3 regions of the Brassicibacter thermophilus genome follow, and region 3 is predicted to be linked to each of the others. Evidence: a T-box and tRNA genes for the amino acid it is inferred to sense, from the RefSeq annotation. Region 3 holds a T-box; the other regions hold tRNA genes.
The links. A T-box is a leader RNA that pairs with one kind of tRNA and senses whether it is charged. The one in region 3 lies ahead of tyrS (tyrosine--tRNA ligase), so its partner is inferred to be a tRNA-Tyr.

Region 1 (9,929 bases), 770 kb from region 3:
CAGCTATCCTCCTTATCGAATAAACGTTTTTAGTAAATTACAAATAGAACTATTATATAACTTTTTCACACATTCATCTTTCTCTGTAACTATTAACATATATATAGTTTATTCAATAAGGAAAAAATAATAACTATTTTTTATTAACTATTTTTCTTACGTCTCCAATTAAATACAATGAACCACTGAATAATATAACATCATTCTTATCTGCTACTTCATATGCTTTGTTTACTGCTTTAACAATATCTTTTTCGATATAATAATTTGAATTATATTTTGCCACCTTTTCAGCTAATTCTTCAGCTTTCATAGCCCTATAAATATTAGGTTCAGTTACTATTACTTTATCAGCTAATGGAACAAGCTGTGATACCATATTATCTACATCTTTATCTTTTAATATTCCAATTCCTAATACTATTTTTCTGTTTTTAAAAATATTATTAATGGTCTTTTTTAATACCATTATACCTTGAAGATTGTGAGCACCATCAATTAAAAAAATGGGATCCCTTTTTAAGAGCTCTAATCTCCCATGCCACCTTGCCTTAAGTAAACCATTTCTTATGCTATTATCTTTTAACTTTATAGTATCGTTTTTTCTCAATTCTAATAAGGTTGTTACTGCAGTAGCAGCATTAAATATTTGATGTTCACCGATAATATTTATTTTTAGATTATCAAAATAACAGTTTTGATATTTAAAACTAAAAATACTACCATATTCAGAAATCTCTTTAATTATTATGTTTTTTGTTGGAACATAAATTAACTTAGCATTTTTAGATTTAGCAACTTCATTAATTACTTGTTCTGCACCTTTTTCTTGTGGATAACTAATAACTAAACAATCATGTTTTATTATACCCGCTTTTTCCCAGGCAATTTTCTCTATTGTATCCCCCAAAATATCAGTATGATCCATAGATATTGTAGTTATTACTGATGCTAACGGCTTTTCTATTACATTTGTAGAGTCATATCTACCTCCTAACCCAACTTCCAAAACCAAATAATCTATTGCTTCTTCTTTATAATATTGAAAAGCAATAGCCGTTACTATTTCAAATTCCGTAGGGTGATTATACCCTTGATTTACCATTTCTTCGACCTTATTTTTAACTTTTGCAGTTACATCAGCTAATCTATGGTCAGGTATATCTTCATTATTTATTTTTATCCTTTCATTAAATCTTTCAAGATAAGGAGAAGTATAGAGTCCTACTTTATATCCTTCTTCTTTTAAAATATTTTCAATAAAAGATGCAGTAGAGCCTTTACCATTTGTTCCAGCAATATGAATTACTTTTAATCCTTTATGAGGGTCACCAAGTAGTTTTAACAACATTTTAATATTCTCTAAACCTAATTTTGATCCAAATTTTTTTGTCCCATGAATATATTCCAAAGCTTCATTATAATTCATACTCTCACTCCCATATTTATGATATCATCATTGATACTAGTATTCATATTGTATAATTAATTTTGCTACAAGACAAGATAAATATAGCTTACATAAAATCTCTACATTTTAATCATATTGCTTTAGAAAATAAATTTTTATAGCTGTTTTAATTTTAAATTAATTCAATGAATATATCAACTTCCAATTTAAAAATATCTAGTTTTTTAATGCTTACAAGTGATATAATATAAATATCAATAATGAAAAAAGGAGGACGTCTAATGTATGCCTTGTTCCTAATATTAAATGATCTAAGCAAGTTAAATGACATTCATGAGATTTTTTACGAAGTTGGAGTAGGTGCAACTACTTTTGACAGCATAGGTATGGGAAAAGTTTTATTAGAACATAACGAGAATGTACCTATATTTGCAAGTATTAGAAGACTCATAGAAGGAAATAGACCATATAATAAAACCATCATAAGTGTAATAAGAGATGAACAAAAATTGAAAAAAGTAATAACACGCATTAATAATAAACTTGACAATATGAAAAATCAAGGTATTGGATTTATGTTTGTAGTTCCCGTACTAGAATGTTATGGCTATAAAGTTGAAGAAAAAAATAGTAATAATTAATTGTACATAATAAAAGATATGTATCATACATATAAAATACATATAAAAATGCAAGGTCGGAATTAATCATCAACCTTGCATTTTTATATGTATTAAAGTTGGTGTGCCTAGAGGGACTTGAACCCCCAACCTTCTGATTCGTAGTCAGACACTCTATCCAGTTGAGCTATAGGCACTTAAAATGGAGGCGGCACCCAGATTCGAACTGAGGATAAAGGATTTGCAGTCCTCTGCCTTACCACTTGGCCATGCCGCCATATATCATTTACTATTAAAAAATAATTGGGGTGGATAAAGGGATTCGAACCCTTGGCCTCCAGAGCCACAATCTGGCGCTCTAACCAACTGAGCTATACCCACCATGATGTAAAATAATAAAGTTAAATAAAATCTATAGACAAAAATCTATAGACTATCAAAACTATAATGGAGCGGGTGAAGGGAATCGAACCCTCGCAACCAGCTTGGAAGGCTGGGGCTCTACCACTGAGCTACACCCGCAAATATGGAGCGGAAGACGAGATTCGAACTCGCGACCCTCGCCTTGGCAAGGCGATGCTCTACCACTGAGCCACTTCCGCATGTTATATACAAATGGTGGAGGGGACTGGATTCGAACCAGTGAAGGCTGTGCCAACGGATTTACAGTCCGTCCCCTTTGGCCAACTCGGGAACCCCTCCTTAAATAAAATGGAGCTGGTGAGAGGACTTGAACCCCCAACCTACTGATTACAAGTCAGTTGCTCTACCAATTGAGCTACACCAGCATGGCGACCTGGAAGAGACTCGAACTCTCGACCTCCAGCGTGACAGGCTGGCATTCTAACCATCTGAACTACCAGGCCGCATCATATTCTTTTTTTATGGTGGGCGCAACAGGGCTCGAACCTATGACCCCCTGCTTGTAAGGCAGGTGCTCTCCCAGCTGAGCTATGCGCCCATATGGTGACCCTACCGGGAATCGAACCCGGGTTACCGCCGTGAAAGGGCGATGTCTTAACCGCTTGACCATAGGGCCATGTTTTATATGGTTGCGGGGACTGGATTTGAACCAGCGACCTCCGGGTTATGAGCCCGACGAGCTACCAGACTGCTCCACCCCGCGATGTACATTTAATTAATATAATACTTATTTTATTGGTGCCGGGGACCGGAATCGAACCGGTACGATCTTTTAGGGATCGCAGGATTTTAAGTCCTGTGCGTCTGCCAGTTCCGCCACCCCGGCACTTTATTGGCTCCTGGGGTGGGACTCGAACCCACAACCTACCGGTTAACAGCCGGTTGCTCCACCATTGAGCTACCCAGGAATGTCATCCGGCAACGACCTACTCTCCCAGGACGTCTCCGTCCAAGTACCATCAGCGCTGAGAGGCTTAACTTCTGTGTTCGGTATGGGAACAGGTGTGACCCTCTCGCTATCGTCACCGGATATTTTTAAGGCTTGCGCCTTCAAAACTGCACAGTGAATTTTCCTGGTCAAGTCCTCGACCTATTAGTATCACTAAGCTAAAGATATCACTATCCTTACACCTGTGACCTATCAACCAGGTAGTCTACCTGGGGTCTTACTCTTTAAAAAGATGGGAAATCTTATCTTGAGGGTGGCTTCGCGCTTAGATGCCTTCAGCGCTTATCCTTTCCAGACTTAGCTACTCAGCCATGCTCCTGGCGGAACAACTGATACACCAGTGGTCTGTCCATCCCGGTCCTCTCGTACTAGGGACAGCTCCTCTCAAATTTCCTACGCCCACGACGGATAGGGACCGAACTGTCTCACGACGTTCTGAACCCAGCTCGCGTGCCTCTTTAATGGGCGAACAGCCCAACCCTTGGGACCTACTCCAGCCCCAGGATGAGACGAGCCGACATCGAGGTGCCAAACCTCCCCGTCGATGTGGACTCTTGGGGGAGATAAGCCTGTTATCCCCGGGGTAGCTTTTATCCGTTGAGCGATGGCCCTTCCACTCGGTGCCACCGGATCACTAAGTCCAACTTTCGTTCCTGCTCGAGATGTATCTCTCGCAGTCAAGCTCCCTTCTGCCTTTACACTCTACGCACGATTTCCGACCGTGCTGAGGGAACCTTTGAGCGCCTCCGTTACTCTTTAGGAGGCGACCGCCCCAGTCAAACTGCCCAACTGACAGTGTCCCAAGACCGGTTTCACGGCCTCTGGTTAGAATTTCGGCATCATAAGAGTGGTATCCCAAGGTCGACTCCACCGAAGCTGGCGCCCCGGCTTCTAAGTCTCCCACCTATCCTGTACATACGATACCAAAATCCAATGTCAGCCTGCAGTAAAGCTCCACGGGGTCTTTCCGTCCTGTCGCGGGTAACTCGCATCTTCACGAGTACTACAATTTCACCGGATCCCTTGTTGAGACAGTGCCCAAATCGTTACACCTTTCGTGCGGGTCGGAACTTACCCGACAAGGAATTTCGCTACCTTAGGACCGTTATAGTTACGGCCGCCGTTTACTGGGGCTTAAGTTCACACCTTCGCTTTCGCTAAGCGTTCCCCTTAACCTTCCAGCACCGGGCAGGTGTCAGCCCCTATACATCGTCTTTCGACTTAGCAGAGACCTATGTTTTTGGTAAACAGTCGCTTGGGCCTCTTCACTGCGGCTAAATAAGGCTTCATACAGCTAGTGTATTAACCTCTTTTAGCACCCCTTATCCCGAAGTTACGGGGTCATTTTGCCGAGTTCCTTAACAAGGGTTCTTCCGCTCATCTTAGGATTCTCTCCTCGCCTACCTGTGTCGGTTTGCGGTACGGGTACCTGCTCGCTCGATAGAGGCTTTTCTCGACAGTGTGGAATCAGTTAGTTCGCTACTTATTTTTCGCTCCCCATCACCTCTTAGGATTACTTCTACGGATTTGCCTATAGAAGCTCCCTACTGGCTTAGACACACTCAACCAACGGTGTGCATAACCTATCCTCCTGTGTCACCCCATTTCTCAAACGCTTACAGGTAGTACAGGAATCTCAACCTGTTGTCCATCGCCTACGCCATTCGGCCTCGGCTTAGGTCCCGACTAACCCTGAGAGGACGAGCCTTCCTCAGGAAACCTTAGGCTTTCGATGGGTAGGATTCTCACCTACCTTTCGCTACTCATGCCAGCATTCTCTCTTCTGTATAGTCCACCATTCCTTACGGTATAGCTTCAGTCCATACAGAATGCTCCTCTACCGATACATACGTATCCCACAGCTTCGGTGACAGGTTTGAGCCCCGGAAATTTTCGGCGCAAGACCACTCGACCAGTGAGCTATTACGCACTCTTTAAATGAATGGCTGCTTCTAAGCCAACATCCTGGTTGTCTGTGTAGTCTTACATCCTTTTCCACTTAACCTGTACTTAGGGACCTTAGCTGGTGATCTGGGCTGTTTCCCTTTTGACTACGAAACTTATCTCACGTAGTCTGACTCCCAAGAAACATGACTGTGGCATTCGGAGTTTGATAGGTTTTGGTAGCGTATGAACGCCCCTAGACCATTCAGTGCTCTACCTCCACGTCACTATTACTTGAGGCTAGCCCTAAAGCTATTTCGAGGAGAACCAGCTATATCCGGGTTCGATTGGAATTTCACCGCTACCCACAGGTCATCCGATAGCTTTTAAACGCTAAACGGTTCGAGCCTCCACGAAATTTTACTTCCGCTTCACTCTGCCCATGGGTAGGTCACCCGGTTTCGGGTCTACGACATGCAACTAAAACGCCCTATTAAGACTCGGTTTCCCTACGGCTCCATTGCATAGCAACTTAACCTTGCTGCATATCGTAACTCGCTGGCCCGTTCTACAAAAAGTACGCGGTCGTACGTAAAAAGTACTTCCACTGCTTGTAAACATAGGGTTTCAGGTTCTATTTCACTCCCCTCCCGGGGTTCTTTTCACCTTTCCCTCACGGTACTACTTCGCTATCGGTCACCAGGTAGTATTTAGCCTTGGGGGGTGGTCCCCCCAGCTTCCCACAGGGTTTCACGTGTCCCGTGGTACTCTGGAATACAGCTAGAAATCATATCGTTTAACTTACAGGACTTTCACCTTCTATGGTGGTACTTTCCAGAACTCTTCAGCTACGATAATCCTTCTTTTATGCTGCATCCACAACCCCAGTAAAGGAAACCTCTACTGGTTTGGGCTCTTCCCCGTTCGCTCGCCGCTACTTAGGGAATCGATTTTTCTTTCTCTTCCTCGGGGTACTTAGATGTTTCAGTTCCCCCGGTGTCCCCTCAACTACCTATGTATTCAGTAGTTGATACCTAGAGTTTGCTCTAGGTGGGTTTCCCCATTCGGAAATCCCCGGATCAAAGCCTACTTGCGGCTACCCGAGGCATATCGGTGCTTATCCCGTCCTTCATCGGCTCCTGGTGCCAAGGCATCCACCCTATGCTCTTAATAACTTGACCAGAAATTGTAGTACTTAGTTACTCTTAGTAGTTACCAGCAATTAAATTGCTAGTATCTATCCATGTATCTAGTACTTACTATATTCACTGTGCAATTTTCAAGGTGCAATGGTGGAGATGAGGAGATTCGAACTCCTGACCCCCTGCTTGCAAGGCAGGTGCTCTCCCAACTGAGCTACACCCCCACGAAATGATTGCCCAATCCTATTTTATTGGACACTCAAAACAAAACAGTACAGAACCCTAAAATAGTCTAAATTAAAGTGTTACTCCTTAGAAAGGAGGTGATCCAGCCGCACCTTCCGATACGGCTACCTTGTTACGACTTCACCCCAGTCATCGGTCCTACCTTCGACAGCTGCCCCCAAAAGGTTAGCTCACTGGCTTCGGGTATTACCAACTCCCATGGTGTGACGGGCGGTGTGTACAAGGCCCGGGAACGCATTCACCGCGACATGCTGATTCGCGATTACTAGCAACTCCGACTTCATGTGGGCGAGTTGCAGCCCACAATCCGAACTGGGACCGGCTTATTGGGATTCGCTCACTCTTACGAGCTCGCAGCCCGTTGTACCGGCCATTGTAGCACGTGTGTAGCCCAGGACATAAAGGGCATGATGATTTGACGTCATCCCCACCTTCCTCCGGTTTGTCACCGGCAGTCTCTCTAGAGTGCCCAGCATTACCTGATGGCAACTAAAGACAAGGGTTGCGCTCGTTGCGGGACTTAACCCAACATCTCACGACACGAGCTGACGACAACCATGCACCACCTGTCACCTCAGTCCCCGAAGGGAAAGTCCTATCTCTAGGACGGTCCGAGGGATGTCAAGCCCTGGTAAGGTTCTTCGCGTTGCGTCGAATTAAACCACATGCTCCGCTGCTTGTGCGGGCCCCCGTCAATTCCTTTGAGTTTCAGTCTTGCGACCGTACTCCCCAGGCGGAGTGCTTATTGTGTTAACTGCGGCACTGAAGGATGTCTCCCCCAACACCTAGCACTCATCGTTTACGGCGTGGACTACCAGGGTATCTAATCCTGTTCGCTCCCCACGCTTTCGTGCCTCAGCGTCAGTTACAGTCCAGAGAGTCGCCTTCGCCACTGGTATTCTTCCTAATATCTACGCATTTCACCGCTACACTAGGAATTCCACTCTCCTCTCCTGCACTCAAGTTATGCAGTTTCAAATGCTTACCTCGGTTAAGCCGAGGGCTTTCACATCTGACTTACATGACCGCCTACGCACCCTTTACGCCCAGTAATTCCGGACAACGCTCGCCCCCTACGTATTACCGCGGCTGCTGGCACGTAGTTAGCCGGGGCTTCCTCCTAAGGTACCGTCATTATCTTCCCTTAGGACAGAGCTTTACGACCCGAAGGCCTTCATCGCTCACGCGGCGTCGCTGCATCAGGGTTTCCCCCATTGTGCAATATTCCCCACTGCTGCCTCCCGTAGGAGTCTGGACCGTGTCTCAGTTCCAGTGTGGCCGTTCACCCTCTCAGGCCGGCTACCCATCGTCGCCTTGGTGAGCCGTTACCTCACCAACTAGCTAATGGGACGCGGGACCATCCTATACCGCTAACACTTTGACTCACATACCATGCGGTATTAGAGTTTCATGGGGTATTAATCCCGGTTTCCCGAGGCTATCCCCCAGTATAGGGCAGGTTTCCCACGCGTTACTCACCCGTCCGCCACTAAGCTTTAACTATTCCATCCGAAGACTTCCTAATTAAAGCTTCGTTCGACTTGCATGTGTTAGGCACGCCGCCAGCGTTTGTCCTGAGCCAGGATCAAACTCTCGCATTAAAAAATTTTATCTAAAAGCCTAAGCTTTTACTCTTCAGAATTAACAGGTTCTGTACTGTTTAGTTTTCAATGTTCAATTTTAGCGACTTTTTTAATATACCATACTTTCTTTTTCTTGTCAAGCACTTTTTATCTTTTTCTTTAAATTATTTTCATCGGTTCATTGTAAAATTAAATGCAACAGGTAAAAAATATAGAACCATAGTGAGAAATCCTGTATGATATAGTTATCCAAACTAAAAAAAATATAGGGAGGTCTCACTATGGTTCAATCTAATTGTACCACGAAAAGACGCTCTTTTAAACACCTAAATGTATATGAGAGAGGAAAAATTGCAGCTCTTTTAGCGGAAGGAAAGAGCCTTCGATATATTGCAAGACAACTTGGTCGTAATGCTAGCACCATTAGTAGAGAAATAAAAAGAGGGACTGTAACTCAACTTAAGTACGATTTATCGACTTATGAAGCCTATTTTCCTGAAGCAGGCCAGGCAGTATATGAAAAACGCCGTAAAAACTGTGGTGCTAAATGCAAGCTTTCACATGCCAAGGAATTTATTGAGTTTGCTGAAAAAAAGATGTTAGCAGAAAAGAAGTGGTCTCCAGATAGCATCGTAGGGTATTGCAAAAGAGATCCTAAATGGAAGGAAAAACCGATGGTTTGCACAAAAACTCTATATAATTACATAGACAGAGGATTTCTTAAAGTACGCAATATTGATTTACAACTCAAACCTAGATTAAAACCTAAAAATAAAAACAACTCCAAAAAACATAAACGAATTATGGGCAAAAGTATAGATTTAAGACCAAAAGAAGTAGAAACTCGTAAAGAGTTTGGACACTGGGAAATCGATACTGTTGTCGGTAAACGTTCGAATGACGCAGTACTTTTAACATTAACCGAGAGGAAAACAAGATATGAATTGATATTTTTACTAGATTTAAAGAACAGTCAAGCTGTTCGTAACGTATTTGTAGAGCTTAAAAACCGATATGGTGCTTTATTCTCTAAGATATTTCGTAGTGTAACCGCTGACAATGGCTCAGAATTTAGTGAATTATCCAGTATTTTAGAGAAGTATAAAAGTGAAGCCTACTTTGCTCATCCCTATTCATCATGGGAAAGAGCAAGCAATGAGAGACAAAATGGTATAATCAGACGTTTTATTCCGAAAGGAAAAACAATAAAAAGAATACCTTTATCATTCATCCAGAGTATCGAAGACTGGATGAATGAATATCCGAGGAAGATATTGGATTATAAAACGCCAAAAGAATGTTTTTATGAAGAACTATTGAGGTTATGTAAGAATAGTAATGAATTCAAGGACAAGCATTTGCTGTCGTCTATCGTTTGAGATTTAGCAAATAAATGTAGCTAAGAAACAAAAGACAGGAGTGCCTTAGTAAATGATCTTATATCGTTAAGGCCTTTCGGCTAGTATGCCAAAAGGCCTAAAGCCAATTATATCATTTCGATACGTTGTCAAGGTCGGGTAGTATTTTCTCGCATATGCTCGAAAATCTCCACCCTTCCCTTGACAACAAAATAAAGTAATATCGACCTAAAATTATAAAACTATAAGAGTTTGGATATCTATAACATACTTCTTCTCACAAAGTGTTGCATTTAATATTGCAATTTAAAAA
Region 2 (9,929 bases), 1.1 Mb from region 3:
TATAAGCTTGTATGCCGACAGGCATGTGAAATGCTCGTAGAGCTATTAGAAAAATTAGATAATAAATTAATGAAAGAAAGAGATAAAGAAGAATATAGAAATAAAGGATTAAAGAAAACTACCATAAAAACAATAATGGGCGAAATTGAATATAAACGTAGAATATATCAATATACTACACAAGAGGGTAAAAGAGGTTACAAATGCCTTTTAGATGAATACTTAAAAATGGAAACCATAGGACATATATCTACAAATCTAGTAGAAAAAATAGTAGATCTAGCAACAGATGAATCATATAGAAAAACAGCAAATAAAATAACAGAAATGACAAACCAAAGTATAAGTCATTCAGCAGCTTGGAACATAATACAAAACTTAGGAGAACAACTAAAACAAAAAGAAAAACACGAAATAAAATTAAACAACGAAGAAAAATTACAAGGCAAAAAAGAAACAAAAATATTGTTTGAAGAAATGGATGGAGTGTGGATAAATATCCAAGGTAAAGATAAAAAGACTAAGGGAAAAGAGAAAAAAGAACTAAAATTAGGAATTTTTTATGAAGGCTGGGAGAAGAAGCATGAGAAAAAAGATAGATATGTACTAAAGAACAAAAAAGCATATGCAAGCTTTGGAAGTAGTAAAGAATTTAGAAAACTAAGACAAGCCAAAATAGCGAAACAATATAATACTGACGAAATAGAAACAAAAATAGTAAATGGAGATGGAGCAAACTGGATAAAAGAAGTTATAAAAGAAGACAATTCACACTTTCAATTAGATCCATTTCATAGAAATCAAGCAGTACTTAAGAACATAGAAGATAAGAAAAAGGCAAAAGAAATAATAAAGAAACTAAGCAATGGTAACATAGAAGAAGGATTAGAAATGATAACAAAACTAATGATAGAAAACAATGATAATCAAAAGAAAATGAAGAAATTACAGGCACTATATAATTACCTAGTAAACAACAAAGAAGGGATAGTGCTCTACAAACTTCGCCCAGACATAAATATGCCGCAACCACCAGAAGGAATTAAATATAGAAATCTAGGAACAATGGAACATAGCATATGTGATATATTAGCACAAAGGATGAAAGGGAATAAAACAAGTTGGTCAATACAAGGAGCCAGTAACTTAGCCAAGATACTAGCAGAAAAAGCAAGCAAAGAATTAGCAACAACAATAAAATCACTACTGAACAAAGAAATAAAAGAAGAAAAGCTTGAAGAAATAATAGAAAAAGTAGGATTAACAGCAGCAGAAGTAAATAAAAAGCCAAAGAAAAGCAAGATATACAAACACAAAAGAGCAAGCATGCCATTTAGTCAATGTTCAGTAACTAACGGAAGAAAAGCCATAAAGGACATGTTAGGTTGCAAATGTGCAAGTCAAATGAACCTAAGTTTTTAATATCTAATATATTATATAACTTAAAAGAATAAGCTAACATACGATACCTATGCTCTAATATAAGCCTAAAAAAATACAACATAATAGAGCATTAATACTGATGAATAAATAGAATTAGACCTAAAAATAGGGCTCTCAGACTTATTGTTATTCTATAATCATAAGTCTAGTATTATAGAATAACAATTTTGAAATCATTGTAAAGTATATGTAAATTTATTTTTAAAATTGTAGAAAGTATAAATAGAATACTCTTGCCCTATCGGGCATAAAAACATAATTAAAACAGCAAAATTGGATGATTAAATTTAAAAATAATAATTTTGCCAACTTTTACTTGACAGTATCTTTATTGTAAAAATGTGTTGACAAAAGGATAAAAAACTGGTATAGTTTTAAGAGTCGGCACGAGGAGTTCACAAGAAAAGATGAAAATAATTTAAAGAAAAAGATAAAAAGTGCTTGACAAGAAAAAGAAAGTATGGTATATTAAAAAAGTCGCTAAAATTGAACATTGAAAACTAAACAGTACAGAACCTGTTAATTCTGAAGAGTAAAAGCTTAGGCTATTAGATAAAATTTTTTAATGCGAGAGTTTGATCCTGGCTCAGGACAAACGCTGGCGGCGTGCCTAACACATGCAAGTCGAACGAAGCTTTAATTAGGAAGTCTTCGGATGGAATAGTTAAAGCTTAGTGGCGGACGGGTGAGTAACGCGTGGGAAACCTGCCCTATACTGGGGGATAGCCTCGGGAAACCGGGATTAATACCCCATGAAACTCTAATACCGCATGGTATGTGAGTCAAAGTGTTAGCGGTATAGGATGGTCCCGCGTCCCATTAGCTAGTTGGTGAGGTAACGGCTCACCAAGGCGACGATGGGTAGCCGGCCTGAGAGGGTGAACGGCCACACTGGAACTGAGACACGGTCCAGACTCCTACGGGAGGCAGCAGTGGGGAATATTGCACAATGGGGGAAACCCTGATGCAGCGACGCCGCGTGAGCGATGAAGGCCTTCGGGTCGTAAAGCTCTGTCCTAAGGGAAGATAATGACGGTACCTTAGGAGGAAGCCCCGGCTAACTACGTGCCAGCAGCCGCGGTAATACGTAGGGGGCGAGCGTTGTCCGGAATTACTGGGCGTAAAGGGTGCGTAGGCGGTCATGTAAGTCAGATGTGAAAGCCCTCGGCTTAACCGAGGTAAGCATTTGAAACTGCATAACTTGAGTGCAGGAGAGGAGAGTGGAATTCCTAGTGTAGCGGTGAAATGCGTAGATATTAGGAAGAATACCAGTGGCGAAGGCGACTCTCTGGACTGTAACTGACGCTGAGGCACGAAAGCGTGGGGAGCGAACAGGATTAGATACCCTGGTAGTCCACGCCGTAAACGATGAGTGCTAGGTGTTGGGGGAGACATCCTTCAGTGCCGCAGTTAACACAATAAGCACTCCGCCTGGGGAGTACGGTCGCAAGACTGAAACTCAAAGGAATTGACGGGGGCCCGCACAAGCAGCGGAGCATGTGGTTTAATTCGACGCAACGCGAAGAACCTTACCAGGGCTTGACATCCCTCGGACCGTCCTAGAGATAGGACTTTCCCTTCGGGGACTGAGGTGACAGGTGGTGCATGGTTGTCGTCAGCTCGTGTCGTGAGATGTTGGGTTAAGTCCCGCAACGAGCGCAACCCTTGTCTTTAGTTGCCATCAGGTAATGCTGGGCACTCTAGAGAGACTGCCGGTGACAAACCGGAGGAAGGTGGGGATGACGTCAAATCATCATGCCCTTTATGTCCTGGGCTACACACGTGCTACAATGGCCGGTACAACGGGCTGCGAGCTCGTAAGAGTGAGCGAATCCCAATAAGCCGGTCCCAGTTCGGATTGTGGGCTGCAACTCGCCCACATGAAGTCGGAGTTGCTAGTAATCGCGAATCAGCATGTCGCGGTGAATGCGTTCCCGGGCCTTGTACACACCGCCCGTCACACCATGGGAGTCGGTAATACCCGAAGCCAGTGAGCTAACCTTTTGGGGGCAGCTGTCGAAGGTAGGACCGATGACTGGGGTGAAGTCGTAACAAGGTAGCCGTATCGGAAGGTGCGGCTGGATCACCTCCTTTCTAAGGAGTAACACTTTAATTTAGACTATTTAGGGTTCTGTACTGTTTTGTTTTGAGTGTCCAATAAAATAGGATTGGGCAATCATTTCGTGGGGGTGTAGCTCAGTTGGGAGAGCACCTGCCTTGCAAGCAGGGGGTCAGGAGTTCGAATCTCCTCATCTCCACCATTGCACCTTGAAAATTGCACAGTGAATATAGTAAGTACTAGATACATGGATAGATACTAGCAATTTAATTGCTGGTAACTACTAAGAGTAACTAAGTACTACAATTTCTGGTCAAGTTATTAAGAGCATAGGGTGGATGCCTTGGCACCAGGAGCCGATGAAGGACGGGATAAGCACCGATATGCCTCGGGTAGCCGCAAGTAGGCTTTGATCCGGGGATTTCCGAATGGGGAAACCCACCTAGAGTAAACTCTAGGTATCAACTACTGAATACATAGGTAGTTGAGGGGACACCGGGGGAACTGAAACATCTAAGTACCCCGAGGAAGAGAAAGAAAAATCGATTCCCTAAGTAGCGGCGAGCGAACGGGGAAGAGCCCAAACCAGTAGAGGTTTCCTTTACTGGGGTTGTGGATGCAGCATAAAAGAAGGATTATCGTAGCTGAAGAGTTCTGGAAAGTACCACCATAGAAGGTGAAAGTCCTGTAAGTTAAACGATATGAATTCTAGCTGTATTCCAGAGTACCACGGGACACGTGAAACCCTGTGGGAAGCTGGGGGGACCACCCCCCAAGGCTAAATACTACCTGGTGACCGATAGCGAAGTAGTACCGTGAGGGAAAGGTGAAAAGAACCCCGGGAGGGGAGTGAAATAGAACCTGAAACCCTATGTTTACAAGCAGTGGAAGTACTTTTTATGTACGACCGCGTACTTTTTGTAGAACGGGCCAGCGAGTTACGATATGCAGCAAGGTTAAGTTGCTATGCAATGGAGCCGTAGGGAAACCGAGTCTTAATAGGGCGTTTTAGTTGCATGTCGTAGACCCGAAACCGGGTGACCTACCCATGGGCAGAGTGAAGCGGAAGTAAAATTTCGTGGAGGCTCGAACCGTTTAGCGTTTAAAAGCTATCGGATGACCTGTGGGTAGCGGTGAAATTCCAATCGAACCCGGATATAGCTGGTTCTCCTCGAAATAGCTTTAGGGCTAGCCTCAAGTAATAGTGACGTGGAGGTAGAGCACTGAATGGTCTAGGGGCGTTCATACGCTACCAAAACCTATCAAACTCCGAATGCCACAGTCATGTTTCTTGGGAGTCAGACTACGTGAGATAAGTTTCGTAGTCAAAAGGGAAACAGCCCAGATCACCAGCTAAGGTCCCTAAGTACAGGTTAAGTGGAAAAGGATGTAAGACTACACAGACAACCAGGATGTTGGCTTAGAAGCAGCCATTCATTTAAAGAGTGCGTAATAGCTCACTGGTCGAGTGGTCTTGCGCCGAAAATTTCCGGGGCTCAAACCTGTCACCGAAGCTGTGGGATACGTATGTATCGGTAGAGGAGCATTCTGTATGGACTGAAGCTATACCGTAAGGAATGGTGGACTATACAGAAGAGAGAATGCTGGCATGAGTAGCGAAAGGTAGGTGAGAATCCTACCCATCGAAAGCCTAAGGTTTCCTGAGGAAGGCTCGTCCTCTCAGGGTTAGTCGGGACCTAAGCCGAGGCCGAATGGCGTAGGCGATGGACAACAGGTTGAGATTCCTGTACTACCTGTAAGCGTTTGAGAAATGGGGTGACACAGGAGGATAGGTTATGCACACCGTTGGTTGAGTGTGTCTAAGCCAGTAGGGAGCTTCTATAGGCAAATCCGTAGAAGTAATCCTAAGAGGTGATGGGGAGCGAAAAATAAGTAGCGAACTAACTGATTCCACACTGTCGAGAAAAGCCTCTATCGAGCGAGCAGGTACCCGTACCGCAAACCGACACAGGTAGGCGAGGAGAGAATCCTAAGATGAGCGGAAGAACCCTTGTTAAGGAACTCGGCAAAATGACCCCGTAACTTCGGGATAAGGGGTGCTAAAAGAGGTTAATACACTAGCTGTATGAAGCCTTATTTAGCCGCAGTGAAGAGGCCCAAGCGACTGTTTACCAAAAACATAGGTCTCTGCTAAGTCGAAAGACGATGTATAGGGGCTGACACCTGCCCGGTGCTGGAAGGTTAAGGGGAACGCTTAGCGAAAGCGAAGGTGTGAACTTAAGCCCCAGTAAACGGCGGCCGTAACTATAACGGTCCTAAGGTAGCGAAATTCCTTGTCGGGTAAGTTCCGACCCGCACGAAAGGTGTAACGATTTGGGCACTGTCTCAACAAGGGATCCGGTGAAATTGTAGTACTCGTGAAGATGCGAGTTACCCGCGACAGGACGGAAAGACCCCGTGGAGCTTTACTGCAGGCTGACATTGGATTTTGGTATCGTATGTACAGGATAGGTGGGAGACTTAGAAGCCGGGGCGCCAGCTTCGGTGGAGTCGACCTTGGGATACCACTCTTATGATGCCGAAATTCTAACCAGAGACCGTGAAACCGGTCTTGGGACACTGTCAGTTGGGCAGTTTGACTGGGGCGGTCGCCTCCTAAAGAGTAACGGAGGCGCTCAAAGGTTCCCTCAGCACGGTCGGAAATCGTGCGTAGAGTGTAAAGGCAGAAGGGAGCTTGACTGCGAGAGATACATCTCGAGCAGGAACGAAAGTTGGACTTAGTGATCCGGTGGCACCGAGTGGAAGGGCCATCGCTCAACGGATAAAAGCTACCCCGGGGATAACAGGCTTATCTCCCCCAAGAGTCCACATCGACGGGGAGGTTTGGCACCTCGATGTCGGCTCGTCTCATCCTGGGGCTGGAGTAGGTCCCAAGGGTTGGGCTGTTCGCCCATTAAAGAGGCACGCGAGCTGGGTTCAGAACGTCGTGAGACAGTTCGGTCCCTATCCGTCGTGGGCGTAGGAAATTTGAGAGGAGCTGTCCCTAGTACGAGAGGACCGGGATGGACAGACCACTGGTGTATCAGTTGTTCCGCCAGGAGCATGGCTGAGTAGCTAAGTCTGGAAAGGATAAGCGCTGAAGGCATCTAAGCGCGAAGCCACCCTCAAGATAAGATTTCCCATCTTTTTAAAGAGTAAGACCCCAGGTAGACTACCTGGTTGATAGGTCACAGGTGTAAGGATAGTGATATCTTTAGCTTAGTGATACTAATAGGTCGAGGACTTGACCAGGAAAATTCACTGTGCAGTTTTGAAGGCGCAAGCCTTAAAAATATCCGGTGACGATAGCGAGAGGGTCACACCTGTTCCCATACCGAACACAGAAGTTAAGCCTCTCAGCGCTGATGGTACTTGGACGGAGACGTCCTGGGAGAGTAGGTCGTTGCCGGATGACATTCCTGGGTAGCTCAATGGTGGAGCAACCGGCTGTTAACCGGTAGGTTGTGGGTTCGAGTCCCACCCCAGGAGCCAATAAAGTGCCGGGGTGGCGGAACTGGCAGACGCACAGGACTTAAAATCCTGCGATCCCTAAAAGATCGTACCGGTTCGATTCCGGTCCCCGGCACCAATAAAATAAGTATTATATTAATTAAATGTACATCGCGGGGTGGAGCAGTCTGGTAGCTCGTCGGGCTCATAACCCGGAGGTCGCTGGTTCAAATCCAGTCCCCGCAACCATACGAAATATGGCGGCGTAGCTCAGTTGGCTAGAGCATGCGGTTCATACCCGCAGTGTCAGCGGTTCAAATCCGTTCGCCGCTACCAAAAAAACATGGCCCTATGGTCAAGCGGTTAAGACATCGCCCTTTCACGGCGGTAACCCGGGTTCGATTCCCGGTAGGGTCACCATATGGGCGCATAGCTCAGCTGGGAGAGCACCTGCCTTACAAGCAGGGGGTCATAGGTTCGAGCCCTGTTGCGCCCACCATAAAAAAGAATATGATGCGGCCTGGTAGTTCAGATGGTTAGAATGCCAGCCTGTCACGCTGGAGGTCGAGAGTTCGAGTCTCTTCCAGGTCGCCATGCTGGTGTAGCTCAATTGGTAGAGCAACTGACTTGTAATCAGTAGGTTGGGGGTTCAAGTCCTCTCACCAGCTCCATTATTTGAGGAGGGGTTCCCGAGTTGGCCAAAGGGGACGGACTGTAAATCCGTTGGCACAGCCTTCACTGGTTCGAATCCAGTCCCCTCCACCATTTAAAATATGCGGGTGTAGCTCAGTGGTAGAGCCCCAGCCTTCCAAGCTGGTTGCGAGGGTTCGATTCCCTTCACCCGCTCCAAAGTAAAAATTTAAACTAAAGTAATATGCACCTATAGCTCAGTTGGATAGAGCAACGGACTTCTAATCCGTGTGCCGGGGGTTCGAATCCTCCTAGGTGCGCCATATGTTGGGGTGTAGCCAAGTCGGTAAGGCACTAGACTTTGACTCTAGCATTTCGTAGGTTCGAGTCCTGCCACCCCAGCCAATTTGACCCATTAGCTCAGTAGGCAGAGCACCTGACTTTTAATCAGGGTGTCCGGCGTTCGAATCGCCGATGGGTCACCATTGGAGAGGTACCGAAGTGGTCATAACGGGGCGGTCTTGAAAACCGTTAGGGTGCAAGCCCACGTGGGTTCGAATCCCACCCTCTCCGCCAGATATGGAGAAGTACTCAAGTGGCTGAAGAGGCTCCCCTGCTAAGGGAGTAGGTCCTTCACGGGGCGCGAGGGTTCAAATCCCTCCTTCTCCGCCATTGGATGTTGATTATATAGGGGCCTTTAGCTCAGTTGGTTAGAGCGTCCGGCTCATAACCGGCAGGTCCGGGGTTCGAGTCCCTGAAGGCCCACCATTACACCATTAGGGGTGTAGTTCAGTTGGTAGAACGTCGGTCTCCAAAACCGAATGTCGTGGGTTCAAGTCCTGCCACCCCTGCCACTAAATGTTACTTTAATAATATGGGCAATAATATGGGCGCATAGCTCAGCTGGGAGAGCACCTGCCTTACAAGCAGGGGGTCATAGGTTCGAGCCCTGTTGCGCCCACCATAAAAAATTTAATAATTAACATTGCTTTATTTATCGGGGTGTAGCGCAGTTTGGTAGCGCACGTGGTTTGGGACCATGGGGCCGGGGGTTCGAGTCCCTCCACCCCGACCATATAAAGGAATGGGCTTGTAGCTCAGGTGGTTAGAGCGCACGCCTGATAAGCGTGAGGTCGGTGGTTCGAGTCCACCCAGGCCCACCACAAATTAAAATAAGGGCCTTTAGCTCAGTTGGTTAGAGCGTCCGGCTCATAACCGGCAGGTCCGGGGTTCGAGTCCCTGAAGGCCCACCATATATGCCCAGATAGCTCAGTCGGTAGAGCAGGGGACTGAAAATCCCCGTGTCGGTGGTTCGATTCCGCCTCTGGGCACCATTTAAAACCCTATGATTAATTTCATAGGGTTTTTTATTATGAATCAATTTTAATTGTAAATTATTTAAATATTTTCCTAATATTTAATTTTAAATAGTTTTAAATTAAATATTAAAATATAAAAAATTTCATATGTATTTCATAGATTGCTTAAGTATTGCTTTTATAATATTTTTTAAGTTTTCTGAAGCTATAATATCACCATATTGTATTAATAATATGCCTTTAGGCAGCTTATATTTTGTAGTATCAACTATATGTTTAGTGAATGGATAATCATATTGACTAATATAATAACATTCTTTTCCATCTGACAACTTACTTTTTCTTATTTCAAAATCAATAGTTAAATTACCATCTATAGGTAACCAAATAAAGGAATAATTTTCAGAAAAATAGATTTGTTTTTTTAAATTTAATTTATCAGTGTTGCATTTAACACTGAAATAATTTTGATTGTTTAATACATTTTGTATGTTTATGTTTAGCAATTGTGTTTGAGATTTAGTACTAATATTGACATTAAAGCTTATTTTATTTTCGATATAATCAAATATTTTTAATAAAAATTGAAGATTATAGACATCATCATAATTATGTTTTAATATTAGTTTTTTAAGATTATAATCATTATTTTTTTCATAATTTTTATATAGGGTTATAACATCCTTACCTGAAATTGTGTCAGTTCTATTGATTTTGAGAAACTTTTCAATTGTTTTTAATTTAAGGTTATCTACATTAAGAAATTGTTTGTAATTTTTTAGTATATTTAAAATATCAATGCTTTGTACCTTACTAATATTAAAATTTAAGCCAAATTTGCTGCATCTATCATTTATGAACGGAATATCAAAATTATTTCCATTATATGAAATAAAATAATCAATTTTATTTGCAACTTTTATGAAATTACGTAGGAGATCCAATTCTTCCTTTGAAGACTCTGCAAAAAATTGATTGATACAAATATTATCGTTATGTACAATTAATAAACCAATTAATATAATATT
Region 3 (9,929 bases):
CATAGCAAGCATTTTTATTCACAAAATCCATAGTCTTTCCTTTTAAATAATTAAGTCCATCTAAATTTTCCAGATCTTCTTTGATTACTATATCTTTTTTAGGATTTTCTACCTTTATTACAGTTTCAAATAAATTTCTTTTTCCATCTTGGATATACTGCCCTAACGAATGTAAATCAGTAGAAAAATTTACTGAGGAAGGGAAAATACCTTTTCCATCTTTGCCTTCGCTCTCTCCATATAGCTGCTTCCACCATTCTGAAAAGTATTTAAGTGAAGGCTCATAATTTACTAATATTTCAATATCCTTACCTTTTTTATACAAAATATTTCTTATAGCAGCATACTGATAACAATAGTTAGAACCTAAATCATTAATAGAATACTCATCTTGTCCATCCCTAGCTCCCTTAATTATCTCATCAATATCTATACCAGCAACAGCAATTGGAAGCAACCCTACTGGAGTAAGAACCGAAAATCTGCCTCCAATGTTATCATTGATAATAAAACTTTCATACCCTTCTTTTTCTGCTAATTTTCTGAGTGCTCCTTTAGATTTGTCTGTAGTAACATATATTCTTTCCTTTGCCCCTGTTTTCCCATACTTTTTCTCTAAGTATTCTTTAAAAATTCTAAATGCAATGGCAGGCTCAGTAGTAGTCCCTGATTTAGATATAACATTTATACTTATATCTTTACCATCTAATATGTCTAACAAATCTTTTAAATATGTACCACTTATATTGTTGCCTGCATAATATATCTCTGGAGTCCCTCTTTTACTTTTAGGAAGAATATTATAGAAGCTATGAGTTAAAGCTTCTACAACAGCTCTTGAACCTAAATAAGAGCCTCCTATGCCTATGACAATAAAAGCATCTGAATTCTTCTTTATTTTTAATGCTGCTTGCTTTATTCTTTTAAATTCATCTTTGTCATAATTTTTAGGATATTCGACCCAACCTAAAAATTCATTTCCACTACCTTTCCCTTCATGGATAAGAGTATGTGCTAATAATACTTGATCTTTCATATATACTATTTCATCTTCTTTTAATAAACTATTAGAATAATCAAAATATATATTTGTCATATCTATCCTCCTAGCAAATCATTTTATATCTGTTCTACTAATACCATAGCCAAATCATCTTTTTGTGTTCCTTGAACAAATTTCTGTAATTTACAATCAATTTCATATAACAAATTATCGCCGTTATTATTCTTTATTATATCCATCAACCTGTCAAAACCAAATTCATTATCAGAGTTATCTCTTGCTTCTATTATTCCATCAGTATATAACAAAATTTTATCCCCTTTAGTTAATGATACCTCTTTCTCATTATAACTAATACTATCAAATAAATAAGTTATAGGGAAATCCTTAGATTCTAATATCTTAACATCATTATTTCTAATAAGCAAAGGCATACAATTATGTCCTCCATTTGCATATTTAAAAGTTTTAGTTTTATTATTTATTATCCCATAAAAGATAGTAAAATAGTTATCATTATCTAAATTTAAATCAAGAAATCTCCTGTGCAATTCCGTTAATACTTTTCCAGGACTATTTATAGTATCCTTTATTGCCCTCATTGTTTGCCTAATAAACATAGTCATCATAGAAGCTGATATTCCATGACCTGCAACATCACTTATATATATGCCTGTTTGTTCTTTGTCAATATTAAATATGTCAAACATATCCCCACCTAATATTTCGCTTGGCTTGTATAAATAGTCTATCTTAAGTGAATTATACATTCCTTTTTGAGGAAGTATTTTTTCTTGTAAATTCCTTGCAAATTGTAAGTCTTTACTCATTTTTTCATTTTTTTCGATTAATTCATTTTCAAGCCTTTTTTCTTTGGTAACATCTCTAAATACTTCTACCGCAGCATATATTTCACCATTTACATTTCTTACAGGGGAACTTTTAACAGTAAATATTTTATCTCCAACTATCTCTTCTTTTTCCTCTACCTTACCTGTCTTAATTGTTTTATCAGTAATACATAACACACAAGGATGTTTTTTCCCTAAACACTCATAGCATCTTTCACCTAATAATTCCCTTCCAAGCCCTTCTTTCATTGTCCTATTAGCATATATTACAATTTTATCTTTGTTGACTACCCTAACCCAATCTACCATTCCATCGAGTACATCATAATAATTTAATCCTTGATAATTATTAATTTCTTTATGAAAATTTAAGTCATTTTTTCTATTCAACATAGTTTTCACTCCTAAAATATACCCTCACTTTTTTTATTGCTTATATTTTAATAATAACATATATTAATAATGAAATGATAAGCAAAACAAAAAAATGCAATAATATATAAAGGTGAAAAAAGTGAATAAAAAAAAATATTACAACATAATAATTATTATTTTATTATTCTTTATCTTTGTTAAAAGCCCATTTTATTATATCATTAGAAGCTATATTATAATGTACCCTTATAGCCTTAAAATGACAAAAGAAAGCATTATACAAAAAAAAGACATATACATATACATTCCTAGTGGTAGATATACAAAAGAAAAAGACTGGTATCCTTTTGTCCTAACATTTAATGATAATAAAGGTTTTTCTAGATACATTGGAAAAAATCTCTCTGTTACAGTATTATATAATTTTGGACATTTTATTCTTAGAGAAGGTAGTTCTTCATACTATAACCCAAATTCTAAATATTATAATAGTTTTTACGGAGCTTACATAATTTACAATAATGATAATCCAAAATCTCCTTTTGGTTTTAATGAAGATGGAAGTATAAATATTGATGAAATTTCCCTTATCCCAAAATATGACCAAGAAAGATTAGTACTCCCGTCTTTAGGTTGCCCAAGTAATATCATGGTTTTTAAAAATAATATTGAGTCTATAGAAAACGATGTAAAATATTTAAATATTGATGGGTGGACTAAAATAGATTCAGAAATAATAACCAATAGTCCAATTCATAAATATAAAAAATCGCAAATAGGATATATTCAATATGGAAAACCAATAGAAAAATACTATAACAATAAAGATTTTCCAATTATAAAACTTAAAGGAAGAGCTTATGTTAACTATTTAGAAAAATATGATGTTACGATAATAATGTATATAATGTCTCCTAATAATTTAGCTATTGAAGAATGTGACAAAAACATATTATCTAAGTCTACAATCAAATAAGGAATTTGCATAATTACTTTAAGATCAAAATTTTATTTCTTATCTATTATGCAATTTCCTTATTTATTTTGATACACGAAATAAATAATGGTATAATAAAATAAATTAACTATTCGGAGGTTATTATGGACTACAATGGTAAACGGGAACTAATTTTAAATGGAAAGATGGCAAAAGTAATATTATTACTGTCTGGTCCAATCATGTTAAATAACCTAATTCAAACTATTTATAATCTAACTGATACTCTTTGGGTCAGTAAAATTGGTGATATACAGGTTGCTGCAATAACCTTTGTTTGGCCAGTAATATTTTTCATGATGTCATTAGGAATGGGAGTTTCCATTGCTGGTACTGCACTAATATCTCAGTATATAGGCTCGAACAGTCTTGATGATGCCACTGATGTAGCAGGTCAAGTAATATCATTTTCTTTTTTATTGTCTTTATTGTTAGGATCTATTGGAGCACTATTGTCTCCCAAAATAGTAAGTGCGATGGGGGGATCTGGAGAACTTTATTATAACGCTGTAAATTATTTAAAAATAATGTTTTTAGGTATGCCCACAATGTTTTTATTTTTTTCATTTAACGCAATAATGCAAGGACAAGGAGATACTGTCACTCCAATGAAATTGGGTGCTACTTCGGTTACATTAAATATTATTCTTGATCCAATATTTATATTTGTTTTTAATTTAGGAATTAGCGGTGCAGCAATTGCAACAGTAATATCAAGAGGCTTGTTTGCCTTAATAGCTATATTTAGACTCTTTTCATCAGAAAACGGTATTAAGTTAACTAAAAATCATCTACATATTAACAAATCTGTGTTAAAAAAGATAATTAAGATAGGTCTACCTTCATCTATAGGTCAGTCAACTGCAGCTTTAGGTTTCACTATTTTAAATGTATTTATATACTCTTTTGGAGAATCTACAATGGCTGCATTTGGAATAGGTAACAGGATAAATTCTCTCATACTTATGCCTGCTATGGGAATAGGAAATGCTTTAGCTACAATAGTAGGACAAAATATTGGAGCAAATAATGTTAAAAGAGCAAAAGAAGCTGTTAAAACAAGTGCCATTTTATCAACAATATTTTTGGCAGCAGGTGGAATACTTATATTTAGTATAGCAGACAATGTTGTAGACCTTTTTGCAAATAGTACTGAAGTATTAGAACAAGGTACTTATTATTTAAAATTGATAACTCTCGCATTACCTTTGATGGGCTTTTTTCAAATTTTCATCGGTACATTTCAAGGCTCAGGACATACCATTTTAGCTATGATAATTATGGCTGGTAGACTGTGGGGATTAAGAATTCCATTAATTCTTATATTTAAAAATTATACCAATCTTGGGGAAAAATCCGTTTGGTTTGCTATGGTCCTAAGCAATGCAATAATATGTCTTATTGGTTTTGCTATATATTTGACAGGCAGATGTCAAAAGAAAGTAATAAAAGATAAAAATGAAATTGCATAATTACTACAAGGTCAAAATTTCTTAAATTATTTTAATATGAAATTTCCTCATTTGTTATAATAACTATAGAGATTGATTATTTACTTCAAAATCTATATATACTGAATTTAATTAAAATTGATATAGTGGGAGAAAAAATATGAAAGAAATAGAACTTATAGCGACATCTACCTTTGGTTTAGAATCAATTGTTAAGAAAGAAGTTTTAAATTTAGGATATAAAGATATAACAGTGGAAAATGGAAAAGTTACCTTTAAAGGAGATATTTCTAGTATCCCAAAATCAAATCTATGGCTAAGGTGTGCCGATAGGGTATTATTAAAAATTGGTGAATTTAAGGCTTTATCTTTTGAAGAATTATTTGAAAAAACTAAAGCACTTCCATGGGATGAATGGATAAGCATTGATGGTAAATTTACAGTAACAGGAAAATCGATAAAGTCTAAGTTATTTAGTGTACCAGATTGTCAAGCTATAGTTAAAAAAGCAATTGTAGAAAAACTAAAAAAAAATACAATGTAGAATGGTTTAAGGAAAATGGCCCTGAATATACTGTACAGGTATCCCTTCTCAAAGATGTTGCCACTTTAACTATAGATACTAGTGGAGCAGGATTACACAAAAGAGGGTATAGAGTAAAAAGTGTTATTGCTCCAATTAAAGAAACATTAGCTGCAGCAATGGTGTTATTGAGCTATTGGAATAAAGATAGAGTTTTATTAGATCCATTTTGTGGCTCAGGAACTATCCCTATAGAAGCAGCATTAATAGGTAAAAATATTGCACCTGGATTAAATCGCAGCTTTGCGTCAGAAGATTGGGAAGTCATAGGTAAAGATATTTGGAAAGCAGAAAAAATTAAAGCTTTAAAAGCCATTGATCAAAACGTTAATTTAAAAATTTATGCTTCTGATATAGACCATAAGGCAGTAAAAGCTGCTAAAGAAAATTCTTTTGAAGCTGGAGTAGATGATTGTATAGAATTCAGAAAAACTAATTTCTCAGATATAAATCTAGAGGAAAATTATGGTGTCATCATATGCAATCCTCCATACGGTGAAAGATTAAATGAATTTAAAAGCGTAAAAAAGTTATATATGGATATGGGAAAAAGCTTTAATAAACTTAAAACTTGGTCAAAATATGTAATTACATCTTGTGAAGATTTTGAAAAATTTTATGGTAAAAAAGCAGATAAAAAACGTAAATTATTTAATGGCAGAATAAAAGTCGATTACTATCAATTTTACGGTCCAAAACCCCCAAATAATTGAGAAAAGCAATATAATTACTTTAAATTTAAAAGTATTGACTATCGCCATTATTTAACCTCCTAATAAGTTAGAATCTCTTGTGATATATTTATGTAAATGTGGGTATATAATAAATATAAGATGTAAATGATTGCAAAGCATTGTTTAATCATTGTAGATAATCAAGAATAAATAATAAAATATTTCTAAAAATATTTCTATAAATATAGGGTATTATATTTTTATATCCATATTTGCAGTCATTAATAGAAAATAACAAAGGAGGTTGTAAATATGACTATTGGTAAATACTTGCAAAGTGGAGATTGGAAAGGTGAAAAACACGTTCCTGTTATTCATGTTCCAGAAAAAATTAAATCAGGGGAAGAAGTAGAATTAAAAATTGTAGTAGGTGAAGAGATTAAGCATCCCAATACTTTAGAACATCACATAGGATGGATCAAAGTTTTCTTTTTTGCGGATGGAGGAAAATTCCCAATTGAAATAGGTAGCTATAACTTTACTGCTCATGGAGAAAATGGAGTATTTAATGAACCAGTTATTTCTACAAAAATAAAACTAGATAAATCAGGCACTATTCATGCATTAAGCTACTGCAATATCCACGGCTTATGGGAAAATAGTAAAAAAATTATTGTCGAATAATAAAAATCTCTTCTTGACAACGAAGTAAATAATATATTATGATAAATAACAAAACATATACTAATTTGGCTATGAAAGATTTAGTAGTAACCTATAGCTTACATTTAGAGAGCAGACTGGTAGGTGAAAAGTCTGATGGGCATAGGATATGAATTACACTCTGGAGCTTCAATGGTAATGCATTGCGGTTATCATCCGTTAAAATGATAAAAGTGACATCTTTCATAGATGTAAATAAGGTGGTACCACGGGTTTTCTCGTCCTTTCTGGATAAGAAAGCCCTTATTTTTTATTATAAAACATGTCAGGAGGGATTACTTTGAGTAATGTATATGACATCTTAAAAGAAAGAGGCTTTATTGAACAAGCTACACATGAAGAAGAAATACGAGAATTGCTAGAAAATGAATCTGTTACTTTTTACATAGGATTTGACCCAACAGCTGATAGCTTACACATAGGACATTTTATACAAGTTATGGTAATGATGCATATGCAGAGAGCAGGTCATATACCTATTGCTCTAGTTGGTGGAGGAACTGCACAAATTGGCGACCCTTCAGGGAGAACTGAAATGCGCAAAATGCTCTCAAAAGAACAGCTAGAAAAAAATATTTCTGGGATAAAAAAACAACTTTCAAAATATATAGATTTAAGTGACGGAAAAGGATATATAATAAATAACGGTGATTGGCTTAATAACCTAAATTATATTGAATTCATTAGAGAAATAGGAAGTCAATTTTCTGTTAATAGAATGCTTACAGCAGAATGCTTTAAATCCCGTTTAGAGAGAGGGCTCTCATTTCTAGAATTTAATTATATGCTTATGCAAGCATATGACTTTTTAGAATTATACAGAAGACACAATTGTAAAATTCAACTTGGAGGAAATGACCAATGGTCTAATATTATTGCAGGAATTGACTTAATAAGAAGAAAAGAATCTGCTTCTGCATACGGACTGACATTTAAACTTCTTACTACTAGTGAAGGAAAGAAAATGGGTAAAACTGAATCAGGTGCTGTATGGATAGACCCAGAAAAAACTTCTCCATACGATATGTATCAATATCTAAGAAATATTGATGATGCAGATGTTGAAAATTGCCTAGCATTATTAACATTCCTACCAATGGATGAAGTAAGAAGGCTAGGTGCATTAGAAGGTGCTGAAATCAATAAAGCAAAAGAAATACTAGCTTATGAGTTTACTAAAATCGTTCACGGAAAAGAAGAAGCTGATAAGGCTAGAAAAGCTGCAAAATCATTGTTTGGAGGAAGCGGTGACTCATCAGATATTCCTTCAACTGAAATTAATTTAGATGAATTTAAAGAAGGAATGGATATCCTTACTCTGTTAATGAAAGCTGGACTTACTAATTCTAAAGGTGAAGGCAGAAGATTAATTCAGCAAGGTGGAATCTATTTAGAAAATAATAGGGTTAAAGATATTTACATGGTTATTACAGCTGAAAACTTTAAAGATGGAAAATTGATGATAAGAAAAGGCAAGAAGGTATATCATCAAATAAAACTTATTTAATGCTATCGGGTAGGAGCAGCCAAGAAATGGCTGCTCTTTTTGCTATAATAAAAAATATATATATTTGTTTATAACTAAATTTATATTATCAATTTCATGTAATTATTATTTATAAAGTATCATTTTTTATTCTTATAAACCATTATTGTGAAAAATTAGTCAAATATAATCTCATATAGTTGGATATTCCTACTTGTCCAAAAATTACAGGTTTATTATGTTAACCAATAATGTTATACTCTATAAGACAGATTTAAATATATTTAGTTTTCCAACTTAAATATATTAATTTTAAAATTCATTTAGGAGGTTGTTAATTAATGAAGAGATTATTACCAAAAGTAGTAGTCACATCAATAGTTACTGCTCTATTAATTTCAGTTGGAAGTATATCCTATGGTGAAGGTTTTAGTTATACTTGCACACCTACTTGGAATGTAAAAACTATACAGTGGAATTTTCAAAATAACTCAAACTTCAAATATATTATTCAACCAAAAAATTCGAACAATGTAGACAATACATCAATTCAAAATAATACACCAAATATACAAGACAATATTACTAACCAAGACAATCCAGAGCAAAACACTAATACTAATACAAATACTGTGGAACAAGGCTCTCAAACTGTAGAAGACCAAACAACACAAGATAACACAACAAGCAATGTTTCAAATAGCGTTAGAGCTATGGAAACAAAAGTCATTGAATTGGTAAATGCAGAAAGAGCAAAGGTAGGGTTAAGTCCTTTAACTGAAAATGTAGAACTTTCAAAAGTTGCTAGGATAAAGTCCCAAGATATGATTGATAAAAACTATTTTAGCCATACATCGCCAACCTATGGTAGTCCTTTTGACATGATGAAAAACTTTGGTATAAGCTACAAAACTGCCGGTGAAAATATTGCTGCTGGATATAGTACACCTGAAGCTGTAGTTAACGGATGGATGAATTCTGAGGGACATAGAGCAAATATACTTTCATCTAGCTTTAATAAAATTGGAGTAGGTTATGCAGTAGATAAAAATGGTAAAGCTTATTGGACACAAATGTTTACTGATTAAATATAAATAATAAATTTAGCAAATTGCACAATACAATTTTTTGCAATTTACTCATAAAAGAATAAAGACGATGCAAACCGTCTTTATTCTTTTGTTTCCTTAATAATATCTATAAAATTATTTGTTATAGTTGCAGTCATACCCCATATTATATATTCTTTATATTTATAAAAATATATGGGATATCTTCCTTTTCTCCAACTATAATTTTCTCCATTTGGAATCATGTGATATGGAAAATTATCTTCTGGTTTAGGACTTATACTTACATAATATATAGAAGGATTAAAGTTTAGGATTTCTCTTATAGGAATAGTAAATACATGATTTACTTCGTTTTTACTAAGTTTTAAATCTTTTAATTTCACATTACTTAAAACTCCTACAAATGGTTTAAGTATGAAATTGTATGGAGAAACTATATAATCAATCTCTCCAATAATATTAACTTTATCTTGAGTTATTCCTAACTCCTCTATTGCCTCTCTTATTGCAGCGTCTTCATAACTTTCATTTTTTTCGACTTGTCCACCAGGAAAAGATATTTCTCCCGGTTGAACTTTCATATTAAATGCTCTTACTTCATATAAAAGATGTAATTCATCTTGTATTTCTAATATAGGAACAAGAACTGCATAATTACGTTTTATACCCAAAATTTGAGATTCTCTATCTTCTACTTTTTCTTTTATAGATAA

Region 1: it encodes a tRNA-Tyr, which carries the amino acid that the T-box ahead of tyrS (tyrosine--tRNA ligase) is inferred to sense. The anticodon was not compared.
Region 2: it encodes a tRNA-Tyr, which carries the amino acid that the T-box ahead of tyrS (tyrosine--tRNA ligase) is inferred to sense. The anticodon was not compared.

Annotation. Positions count from the first base shown of each region.
Region 1 covers NZ_AP042446.1:1,228,803-1,238,731, reverse strand. The annotation lists gene ACZ41D_RS05855 (hypothetical protein) at 1-1, opposite strand, end outside; gene ACZ41D_RS05850 (bifunctional folylpolyglutamate synthase/dihydrofolate synthase) at 134-1,429, opposite strand; gene ACZ41D_RS05845 (hypothetical protein) at 1,693-2,052, shown strand; tRNA gene ACZ41D_RS05840 (tRNA-Arg) at 2,152-2,228, opposite strand; tRNA gene ACZ41D_RS05835 (tRNA-Cys) at 2,235-2,308, opposite strand; tRNA gene ACZ41D_RS05830 (tRNA-His) at 2,336-2,412, opposite strand; tRNA gene ACZ41D_RS05825 (tRNA-Gly) at 2,480-2,553, opposite strand; tRNA gene ACZ41D_RS05820 (tRNA-Gly) at 2,559-2,633, opposite strand; tRNA gene ACZ41D_RS05815 (tRNA-Tyr) at 2,648-2,733, opposite strand; tRNA gene ACZ41D_RS05810 (tRNA-Thr) at 2,744-2,819, opposite strand; tRNA gene ACZ41D_RS05805 (tRNA-Asp) at 2,821-2,897, opposite strand; tRNA gene ACZ41D_RS05800 (tRNA-Val) at 2,917-2,992, opposite strand; tRNA gene ACZ41D_RS05795 (tRNA-Glu) at 2,996-3,070, opposite strand; tRNA gene ACZ41D_RS05790 (tRNA-Met) at 3,081-3,157, opposite strand; tRNA gene ACZ41D_RS05785 (tRNA-Leu) at 3,191-3,280, opposite strand; tRNA gene ACZ41D_RS05780 (tRNA-Asn) at 3,288-3,362, opposite strand; rRNA gene rrf (5S ribosomal RNA) at 3,368-3,484, opposite strand; rRNA gene ACZ41D_RS05770 (23S ribosomal RNA) at 3,528-6,468, opposite strand; tRNA gene ACZ41D_RS05765 (tRNA-Ala) at 6,578-6,653, opposite strand; rRNA gene ACZ41D_RS05760 (16S ribosomal RNA) at 6,746-8,276, opposite strand; gene ACZ41D_RS05755 (IS30 family transposase) at 8,540-9,637, shown strand.
Region 2 covers NZ_AP042446.1:2,130,361-2,140,289, reverse strand. The annotation lists gene ACZ41D_RS10315 (ISLre2 family transposase) at 1-1,422, shown strand, start outside; rRNA gene ACZ41D_RS10310 (16S ribosomal RNA) at 2,007-3,537, shown strand; tRNA gene ACZ41D_RS10305 (tRNA-Ala) at 3,629-3,704, shown strand; rRNA gene ACZ41D_RS10300 (23S ribosomal RNA) at 3,814-6,754, shown strand; rRNA gene rrf (5S ribosomal RNA) at 6,798-6,914, shown strand; tRNA gene ACZ41D_RS10290 (tRNA-Asn) at 6,920-6,994, shown strand; tRNA gene ACZ41D_RS10285 (tRNA-Leu) at 7,002-7,091, shown strand; tRNA gene ACZ41D_RS10280 (tRNA-Met) at 7,125-7,201, shown strand; tRNA gene ACZ41D_RS10275 (tRNA-Met) at 7,212-7,288, shown strand; tRNA gene ACZ41D_RS10270 (tRNA-Glu) at 7,298-7,372, shown strand; tRNA gene ACZ41D_RS10265 (tRNA-Val) at 7,376-7,451, shown strand; tRNA gene ACZ41D_RS10260 (tRNA-Asp) at 7,470-7,546, shown strand; tRNA gene ACZ41D_RS10255 (tRNA-Thr) at 7,548-7,623, shown strand; tRNA gene ACZ41D_RS10250 (tRNA-Tyr) at 7,632-7,717, shown strand; tRNA gene ACZ41D_RS10245 (tRNA-Gly) at 7,728-7,801, shown strand; tRNA gene ACZ41D_RS10240 (tRNA-Arg) at 7,829-7,905, shown strand; tRNA gene ACZ41D_RS10235 (tRNA-Gln) at 7,911-7,987, shown strand; tRNA gene ACZ41D_RS10230 (tRNA-Lys) at 7,992-8,067, shown strand; tRNA gene ACZ41D_RS10225 (tRNA-Ser) at 8,070-8,158, shown strand; tRNA gene ACZ41D_RS10220 (tRNA-Ser) at 8,164-8,254, shown strand; tRNA gene ACZ41D_RS10215 (tRNA-Ile) at 8,274-8,350, shown strand; tRNA gene ACZ41D_RS10210 (tRNA-Trp) at 8,361-8,436, shown strand; tRNA gene ACZ41D_RS10205 (tRNA-Val) at 8,471-8,546, shown strand; tRNA gene ACZ41D_RS10200 (tRNA-Pro) at 8,581-8,657, shown strand; tRNA gene ACZ41D_RS10195 (tRNA-Ile) at 8,669-8,745, shown strand; tRNA gene ACZ41D_RS10190 (tRNA-Ile) at 8,759-8,835, shown strand; tRNA gene ACZ41D_RS10185 (tRNA-Phe) at 8,841-8,916, shown strand; gene ACZ41D_RS10180 (ribonuclease H-like domain-containing protein) at 9,045-9,929, opposite strand, start outside.
Region 3 covers NZ_AP042446.1:462,163-472,091, reverse strand. The annotation lists gene ACZ41D_RS02320 (glucose-6-phosphate isomerase) at 1-1,096, opposite strand, end outside; gene ACZ41D_RS02315 (SpoIIE family protein phosphatase) at 1,120-2,247, opposite strand; gene ACZ41D_RS02310 (hypothetical protein) at 2,489-3,205, shown strand; gene ACZ41D_RS02305 (MATE family efflux transporter) at 3,331-4,698, shown strand; gene ACZ41D_RS02300 (THUMP domain-containing protein) at 4,838-5,221, shown strand; gene ACZ41D_RS02295 (THUMP domain-containing class I SAM-dependent RNA methyltransferase) at 5,380-5,973, shown strand; gene ACZ41D_RS02290 (class II SORL domain-containing protein) at 6,247-6,618, shown strand; T-box leader at 6,681-6,886, shown strand; gene tyrS (tyrosine--tRNA ligase) at 6,938-8,164, shown strand; gene ACZ41D_RS02280 (CAP domain-containing protein) at 8,485-9,231, shown strand; gene ACZ41D_RS02275 (NUDIX hydrolase) at 9,315-9,929, opposite strand, start outside.